Regions from separate parts of the Isoptericola sp. b515 genome, predicted to be linked through region 1. Evidence: predicted binding sites of a transcription regulator. Region 1 holds the regulator's gene; the other holds the start of a gene.

Region 1 (3,404 bases):
TCCCGGTGACGTCCGCCGCGTCCGGCACGGTGTCCCACAGCTCGAGAGCCCGTTCCCCGAGCCGGACGGCAGCCGCCGGGGCGACGTCGTTCGCGGCGGCGTCCAGGCCGGTCACGGCGGCGGCCAGGGCGCGGTCCGGCACACGGGCGTGCCACCAGTGGTCGGCCTGCTCGACCAGCCGCGGCACGGTGGCCGGACCGGTGGCCAGCGCCTCGGCGTAGGCCGCGTGCAGCCGCCGCCGCTCGGTGGGCAGCAGCTCCGCCTCGACGGCCTCCTGCATCAGGGCGTGACGGAACCCGTAGCCGTCGGGGTCGGCCTGCAGGACCAGGGCGTCGACGGCCTCGCGCGCAGCGGGTTCGGCCCGCTCGAGCGCCTCGTCGCCCAGGACGGCGGCCAGCACGTCACGGCCGGCGCGGACCCCGCCGGCGGCGACCACCCGGCAGAACGCCTGCGCCGCCTCCGACAGGCCCGCGTAGCGCAGCAGCAGGACGTCACGCAGCGAGACGGGGATGTCACCGTCGTAGCAGCAGGCGAGCTCCTCGACGTAGAAGGGCACGCCCTCGGCACGCTCGACCAGCTCGCCCAGGCCCCCGGCGCCGGTCCGGTCCGCGCCGGCCGGTGCGTCGGGGAGCACGGCGCGTGCGAGCTCGACGACCTCCGGGTCGGCGAGGCGCGGCACCTCGACCCGTTCGGCGAGCCGAGCCCGGTCGAGCTCGGCCAGGGTGGTGCGCAGCGGGTGGCGCCGGCCGACGTCGTCGCTGCGGTAGGTGACCAGCACGAGCAGGTGGGTGGACGGGGCGGCGCGGGCGAGCCGCGCGACGGTGGTCCGCGTGACGTCGTCGGACCAGTGCAGGTCCTCGACGACGACCACGACCGTCCGGCGGGCGCAGACCGTCGTCAGCAGGTCGGTGAGCACCTCCGGTACGCGGCCGCCGTCGACGCCGGGCCGCACGGTCACCAGCCGGGGCAGGATCACGCCGAGGGCGTCCGCCGCGGGGCCGGCGGCGTCCAGCACCGCCTCCTCACCGAGCGCGCCGACCAGGTCCCGCAGCACGCCGTCGAGCCCGGCGTAGGGCACGGGGCCCGCGCCGGAGTCGGCGCACTGGCCCCGGGCCACGAGGGTCGTGCCGGTGTCGACGCCGTCGAGGAGCTCCTCGACGAGGCGCGTCTTGCCGATCCCGGCCTCACCGGCCACGACGAGGCATCGCCCCGCGCCGTGCGTGGCACCGTCGAGGGCGTCGCGCAGCGCGGCGAGCTCGGGCCGGCGCCCGACCAGGGGGACCTGGCTGACCCTCATGGGGACATGCTGCCAGCCTGCGGGACGGCACGCCTCGGGCGGGACGGACCGCCCCGGTCCGGCGGTGCCGCGGGCGGACGAGCGTCGACAGCACACGGGGACGGGGCCCGGCGACGGGGGCGGGCATGACGTACCTCACCGGTGACGGGCGGGTGACGCCGGACCGTCGCACGAACCGCGTAAGATGGCACTCAGCCCTGGAGAGTGCTAAACCCCCCGGGGCGCCGAGCGAGGGGAGGTCGAGAAGTGAGCGAGGAACGTCGGCTCGAGGTGCTGCGCGCCATCGTCGAGGACTACGTCACCACGCGCGAACCCGTCGGGTCGCGCATGCTCACCGAGCGTCACCGTCTCGGTGTCTCCCCGGCCACGATCCGCAACGACATGGCCGCGCTGGAGGACGCCGGGTACATCGCCCAGCCGCACACGTCGGCCGGCCGGGTGCCCACGGACGCCGGGTACCGGGTGTTCGTCGACCGGCTCGCCGAGGTCCGGCCCCTCAACGTCCCCCAGAAGCGGGCCATCGAGGCCTTCCTGTCCGAGGCGATCGACCTCGACGACGTCCTGACGCGCGCGGGGCGGCTCATCGCCCAGCTCACCGGGCAGGTCGCCGTCGTGCAGTACCCGTCGCTGCGGCGGTCCGGGCTGCGCCACCTCGAGCTCGTGCCCGTGGCGGACTCCCGGATCCTCGTCGTGGTCATCACCGACACCGGCCGCGTCGAGCAGCGCTACTGCGAGCTGCCGGTGCGACCGGACGGGACGGATGCCGGCACGGACCTCGACGAGGGCACCATCGGCGAGCTGCGGGCCCGGTTCAACGCGGCCGCCGCCGGCAAGCGCCTCGCCGACCTCACCGGCGTGTTCGCCGGCGTGGTCGAGTCCGTGGGCCCGCGCCTCAGCGGCGTGGCCCAGGCAGTGGCGGACCTCGTCGTCGAGACGCTCGGGGAGGAGAACGAGGAGCGGATCGTGCTGGCCGGCACGGCCAACCTGGCCCGGTCCGGCGCCACGTTCGAGCAGGGGCTGAGCCCCGTCCTCGAGGCGCTCGAGGAGCAGGTGGTGCTGCTCGGGCTCCTCACCGAGATGGCGACCGACGGGGTCGGGGTGCGGATCGGGCACGAGAACCGGCTCGACGGTCTCACCGAGACCTCCGTCGTCGCCTCCGGTTACGGTAGCGACGGCGACACCGTCGCCTCCCTCGGGTCCATCGGCCCCACCCGCATGGACTACCCGGGCACCATCGCCTCGGTCCGCGCCGTGGCACGCTACCTGTCCCGCGTGCTGCCGAACTGACCACCGGTATCCCTGACCAGACTTTCTCCACGTCACCGAAGAGAGACCTGTGACCGACTACTACGAGATCCTCGGCGTCGAGCGTGACGCCACTCCCGAGCAGATCAAGAAGGCCTATCGCCGCATGGCGCGCGAGCTCCACCCCGACGTCGCGGGTGCCGAGGGCGAGGAGAGGTTCAAGGACGTCGCCCGGGCCTACGAGGTGCTGTCGAACCGCGAGAAGCGCGAGCAGTACGACCTGGGCGTCGACCCGAGCGCACCCGGCGGCGGCGCCGGAGCCGGCTTCGGCCAGGGCTTCGGCTTCCAGGACATCTTCGAGACGTTCTTCGGCGGCGGTCAGGCCAGCGGTCCCGTGCCGCGGGCCCGGCGCGGCCAGGACGCGCTGGTGCGCATGGACATCGACCTCTCCGAGGCCACGTTCGGCGGCAAGCGCGAGCTGCAGGTCGACACCGCCGTGGTGTGCGGCACCTGCGGCGGCAACGGGTGCCGGCCCGGGACCGACGTGCGGACCTGCGAGGTCTGCCACGGCCAGGGCAACGTCCAGCGCGTGGCCCGGTCGTTCCTCGGCCAGGTCATGACGACGGCGCCCTGCGCGGCCTGCCAGGGCTTCGGCACGATCATCCCCGAGCCCTGCGCGGAGTGCTCCGGCGAGGGCCGGGTGCGCTCGCGTCGCTCGCTGACGGTCAACGTCCCCGCGGGCGTGGACACCGGGACCCGGATCAAGCTCGCCGCCCAGGGCGAGGTCGGGCCGGGCGGTGGTCCGGCGGGCGACCTGTACGTCGAGATCCGGGAGAAGGCCCACGACACGTTCGTGCGCCGC
Region 2 (3,404 bases), on a different contig from region 1:
GCGCACGCATCGAGGCGTAGCCGGTGTCGGCGGCGTCCCAGTACGGCGACGACGCCGACAGCGCCTGCAGGTGCGCGACGTGGACCAGCAGCGAGCGCAGGATGGGCAGCACCTTGGCCCGGTCCTCGACGCCGACGTGCATGTGCACGCCGTAGACCACCTGCTGGCGGCCCCAGACCTGGGCGCGGTCGACCACGGTGGCGTACCGCTCCTTGTCGGTCACCTGCTGCTGCGACCAGGGCGCGAAGGGGTGGGTGCCGGCACCCATGAGCTCGGCCCGCATGGGGCGGATGACCTCCTGGACCCGGGCGAGCCCGTTCTCGAGGTCGGCGATCGCCCCGGGGACGGTGGCGCACACGTCCGAGACGATCTCCACGGTGTTGCGCAGGAACTCGGGCTTGACGTGCCGGGCCCGCGCGTCGGGGCCGAGCTCGGCCATGACGGCAGGGGCCACCTGGCGCAGGATGCCGGAGTCGGCGTCGACGAGCGCCAGCTCCCACTCGAGGCCGACGCTCGATCGCCGGGAGGGCTGGAACTCCAGGACCATGCAGCCATGCTTCCACGCGTGGTGGCGGTGCACCACGGGGCCGGGATCAGCCCCCCAGCGGCTCCACCACGAGGACGTGCTGACGCCCGGCGACGCGGGTCAGCACCAGCGTGGCCTCGGCGTCCCCCCGGAGGGAGAGCTGGGCCCGCAGCTGCTCGGGGGTCACGGCGGTGCCGCGTTTCTTCACGGTCAGCCGGCCGACGCCCCGTTCGCGCAGGTAGGCCTTGAGCCGTTTGAGGTTGAACGGCATGACGTCCAGCACCCGGTAGCCGGTGGCCAGCGGCGCGGTGCCCGGGGGAGGCGCCGCCGCCGGGGCGTCGGTGGTGACGTAGGCGATGGTCCGGTCCACCAGCCGGCCGTCGAGCTCGGCGGCGGCGTGCGCGACGAGCCCGGCGCGGACCACGGCCCCGTCCGGCTCGTACAGGTACGAGCCGACCGCCCCGACGTCGGGGGCGAGGTCGACGCCCTCGGCGCCGGGACGCACGAGCCGCGAGACGGTGCCGCCGTCCTCGGTGCGCAGGATCAGGGCCGAGCGTCCGGGGCCGTCGGGCGCGAGCGGCCCGAACCACAGGCCGGCCTCGACGACGTCGCCGTCCACGGAGACCCACTGGGTCTCGGCGTCCTCGGGCAGGCCCTGATGGCCGATGCCGGGGCCGACCTTGATGCCGATGGCGGGGACCTGGTCCCGCAGCCCCCACACGGCGTCCAGCGGCGGGGCCCAGGCCGACGGGTCGAACACGCGCCGGCCGCCGCGCGTCCGGCGGGCCGGGTCGGCGTACACCCCGTCGACGCCCTCGGCGACCAGGTCCAGCGCCAGCCCGTCCCCGTGGCGGACCTCGGCCTCGGGAAAGGCTCGCAGGTTCACGGTCGCCAGCGCGGCGGTGACCTCGTCGACGTCGGTGGCCAGCACCTGCAGGCCCACGCCCGCGAAGGCGAGGGCGTCGGCGCCGAGACCGCAGGTCAGGTCGGCGACCTTGTGCACCTCCGCGGCCAGGTACCGGCGGGCGTGCACGGCGGCGACGGTCAGCCGGGTCGCCTGCTCCAGCCCGTCCGGCGTGAACAGCATCCCGTCGGCGAACGGGCCGAGCTTGGCCCGGGCACGGGCGCGGAGCCGGGACTGCGTGAGGGCCGCGGCCGCGAGGTCCGGATCGACACCCTCGGCGCGCATCCGCGTCGCCAGGGCCATGGCCTGCGACTCCTCGTACGGGGGGAGGTCGTTGAGCAGGGTCCAGCCCTCGGGGCTGAGAAGCTTGCTGAGCGAGGCCACGTCCATCCGTCCATGCTCTCAGGCCGTCCCGACGGGACCGCTTCTGGCACTCGACTTGTCAGAGTGCTAAGGGCTGCCTAGATTTGGTCCCAGCGCACGCGCTGTGCCGGCACCCGCGACGACGGACAGCGGCCGGGCGCGACCCAGTCAACGCTAGTCATCGCGAACAAGGAGGTCCGACGTGTCGGTCCCCATCAAGCCGCTCGAGGACCGGATCGTCGTCAAGGCCGTCGAGGCCGAGACCACGACCGCTTCCGGCCTGGTCATCCCGGACACCGCCAAGGAGAAGCCCCAGGAGGGCGAGGTCCTGGCCGTGGGTGACGGCCGCTTCAACGACAAGGGCGAGCGCGTCCCGGTCGACGTGAAGGTCGGCGACAAGGTCATCTACAGCAAGTTCGGCGGCACCGAGGTCAAGTACGCCGGGGAGGACTACCTGGTCCTGTCCTCGCGCGACATCCTCGCCGTCGTCGTCGGCTGACGCCGCGACGCCGGGCGGGAGCCCTGGCCTGACGGCCGGGTCCCCCTCCCCGCACGAGAGCCCCGCACCGATCCGGTGCGGGGCTCTCGTCGTCTGCTCGGACGGGGGCGCGGGCGAGGGGGTGCGACCGGCCGTCGACCGAGGTCGGTTCAGCTCGCCTTCTTGTGCTCGCGGTCGCGACCGCTGAGGATCGCCGACCGCTCGTCCTCGCTCAGGCCGCCCCAGACGCCGTACGGCTCCCGGACCCGCAGCGACTGCTCGCGGCACTCCATCATCACCGGGCAGCTGCGGCAGATCGCCTTGGCGGCCTCCGCGCGTCGTCGGCGGGTGGATCCGCGCTCACCCTCGGGGTGGAAGAAGAGGGTGTCGTCCGCGTCACGGCACGACCCCTGGTACTGCCACTCCCACAACTCCATAACCGGTCCTGGCAACCGCGAGATCTCCGTCATGGCGAACAACCTACAAGTTGTGCAGAAGTTGTTCAAGTAGCAGGTCGACCCGATTGAAGTGGGTGTGGGTGAAAAGGGGTGACCAGGGCCTGAACCGCTTGCTATCGCTTCATGACCAGGTTCGATGATCGATTCGGACTCAAGGTGAGACGGGCCACCCGGCGCGGTGGCGGTCCCGGGAACCCCTGGGCAGAATCGACGCATGACCCGTTCGCGACCCGTCCAGGATGCCGGGGCTACGCGTCCGTCCGGCCCCGGGCTCGCGGTCGCGGCCGTCGCGCGGCGCCTCGGCGTGGCCCCCGCCACGCTGCGCACGTGGGACCGTCGTTACGGTCTCGGCCCCTCGGACCGCACGGCCGGCTCCCACCGGCGCTACACCCCCGAGGACGTCGCCCGGCTGCTCGTCATGCGACGGCTCACGCTCGAGGGCGTCGCCCCGGTCGACGCCGCCCAGGCCGCCCTCGAGGCGGACGTCGACGAGCTCGAGGAGGCCCGTCGGTCCGCGCCGCCGAGCCCGCCCGAGGACGCGGCCGCCGACGAGGCCGAGGAGTCCGCGGACTCGGCGGACTCCGCCGCCCGAGCAGGGCGGGCCCACCTGCGGGCGCTGCCCGGTGGCGGCCAGGGAGGCCGCGGCGCCGGCGCGCAGCAGGGGCAGCAGGCGTC

Evidence for each region. Region 1 encodes HrcA, which represses chaperone genes, less so after heat shock. Its sites were predicted from a motif close to TTNGCACTCGNNNNNNNCGAGTGCNAA; they were not measured.
Region 2: a site for HrcA is predicted at 1,858-1,884, ahead of groES (co-chaperone GroES). Genes of this name have one in related genera too.

What each region holds. Positions count from the first base shown of each region.
Region 1 covers NZ_JAUQYR010000003.1:448,838-452,241, reverse strand. The annotation lists gene Q6350_RS11155 (LuxR family transcriptional regulator) at 1-1,297, opposite strand, end outside; gene hrcA (heat-inducible transcriptional repressor HrcA) at 1,544-2,584, shown strand; gene dnaJ (molecular chaperone DnaJ) at 2,634-3,404, shown strand, end outside.
Region 2 covers NZ_JAUQYR010000001.1:224,991-228,394, reverse strand. The annotation lists gene Q6350_RS00930 (glutamate--cysteine ligase) at 1-547, opposite strand, end outside; gene Q6350_RS00925 (class I SAM-dependent methyltransferase) at 594-1,820, opposite strand; gene groES (co-chaperone GroES) at 1,996-2,292, shown strand; gene Q6350_RS00915 (WhiB family transcriptional regulator) at 2,442-2,741, opposite strand; gene Q6350_RS00910 (MerR family transcriptional regulator) at 2,944-3,404, shown strand, end outside.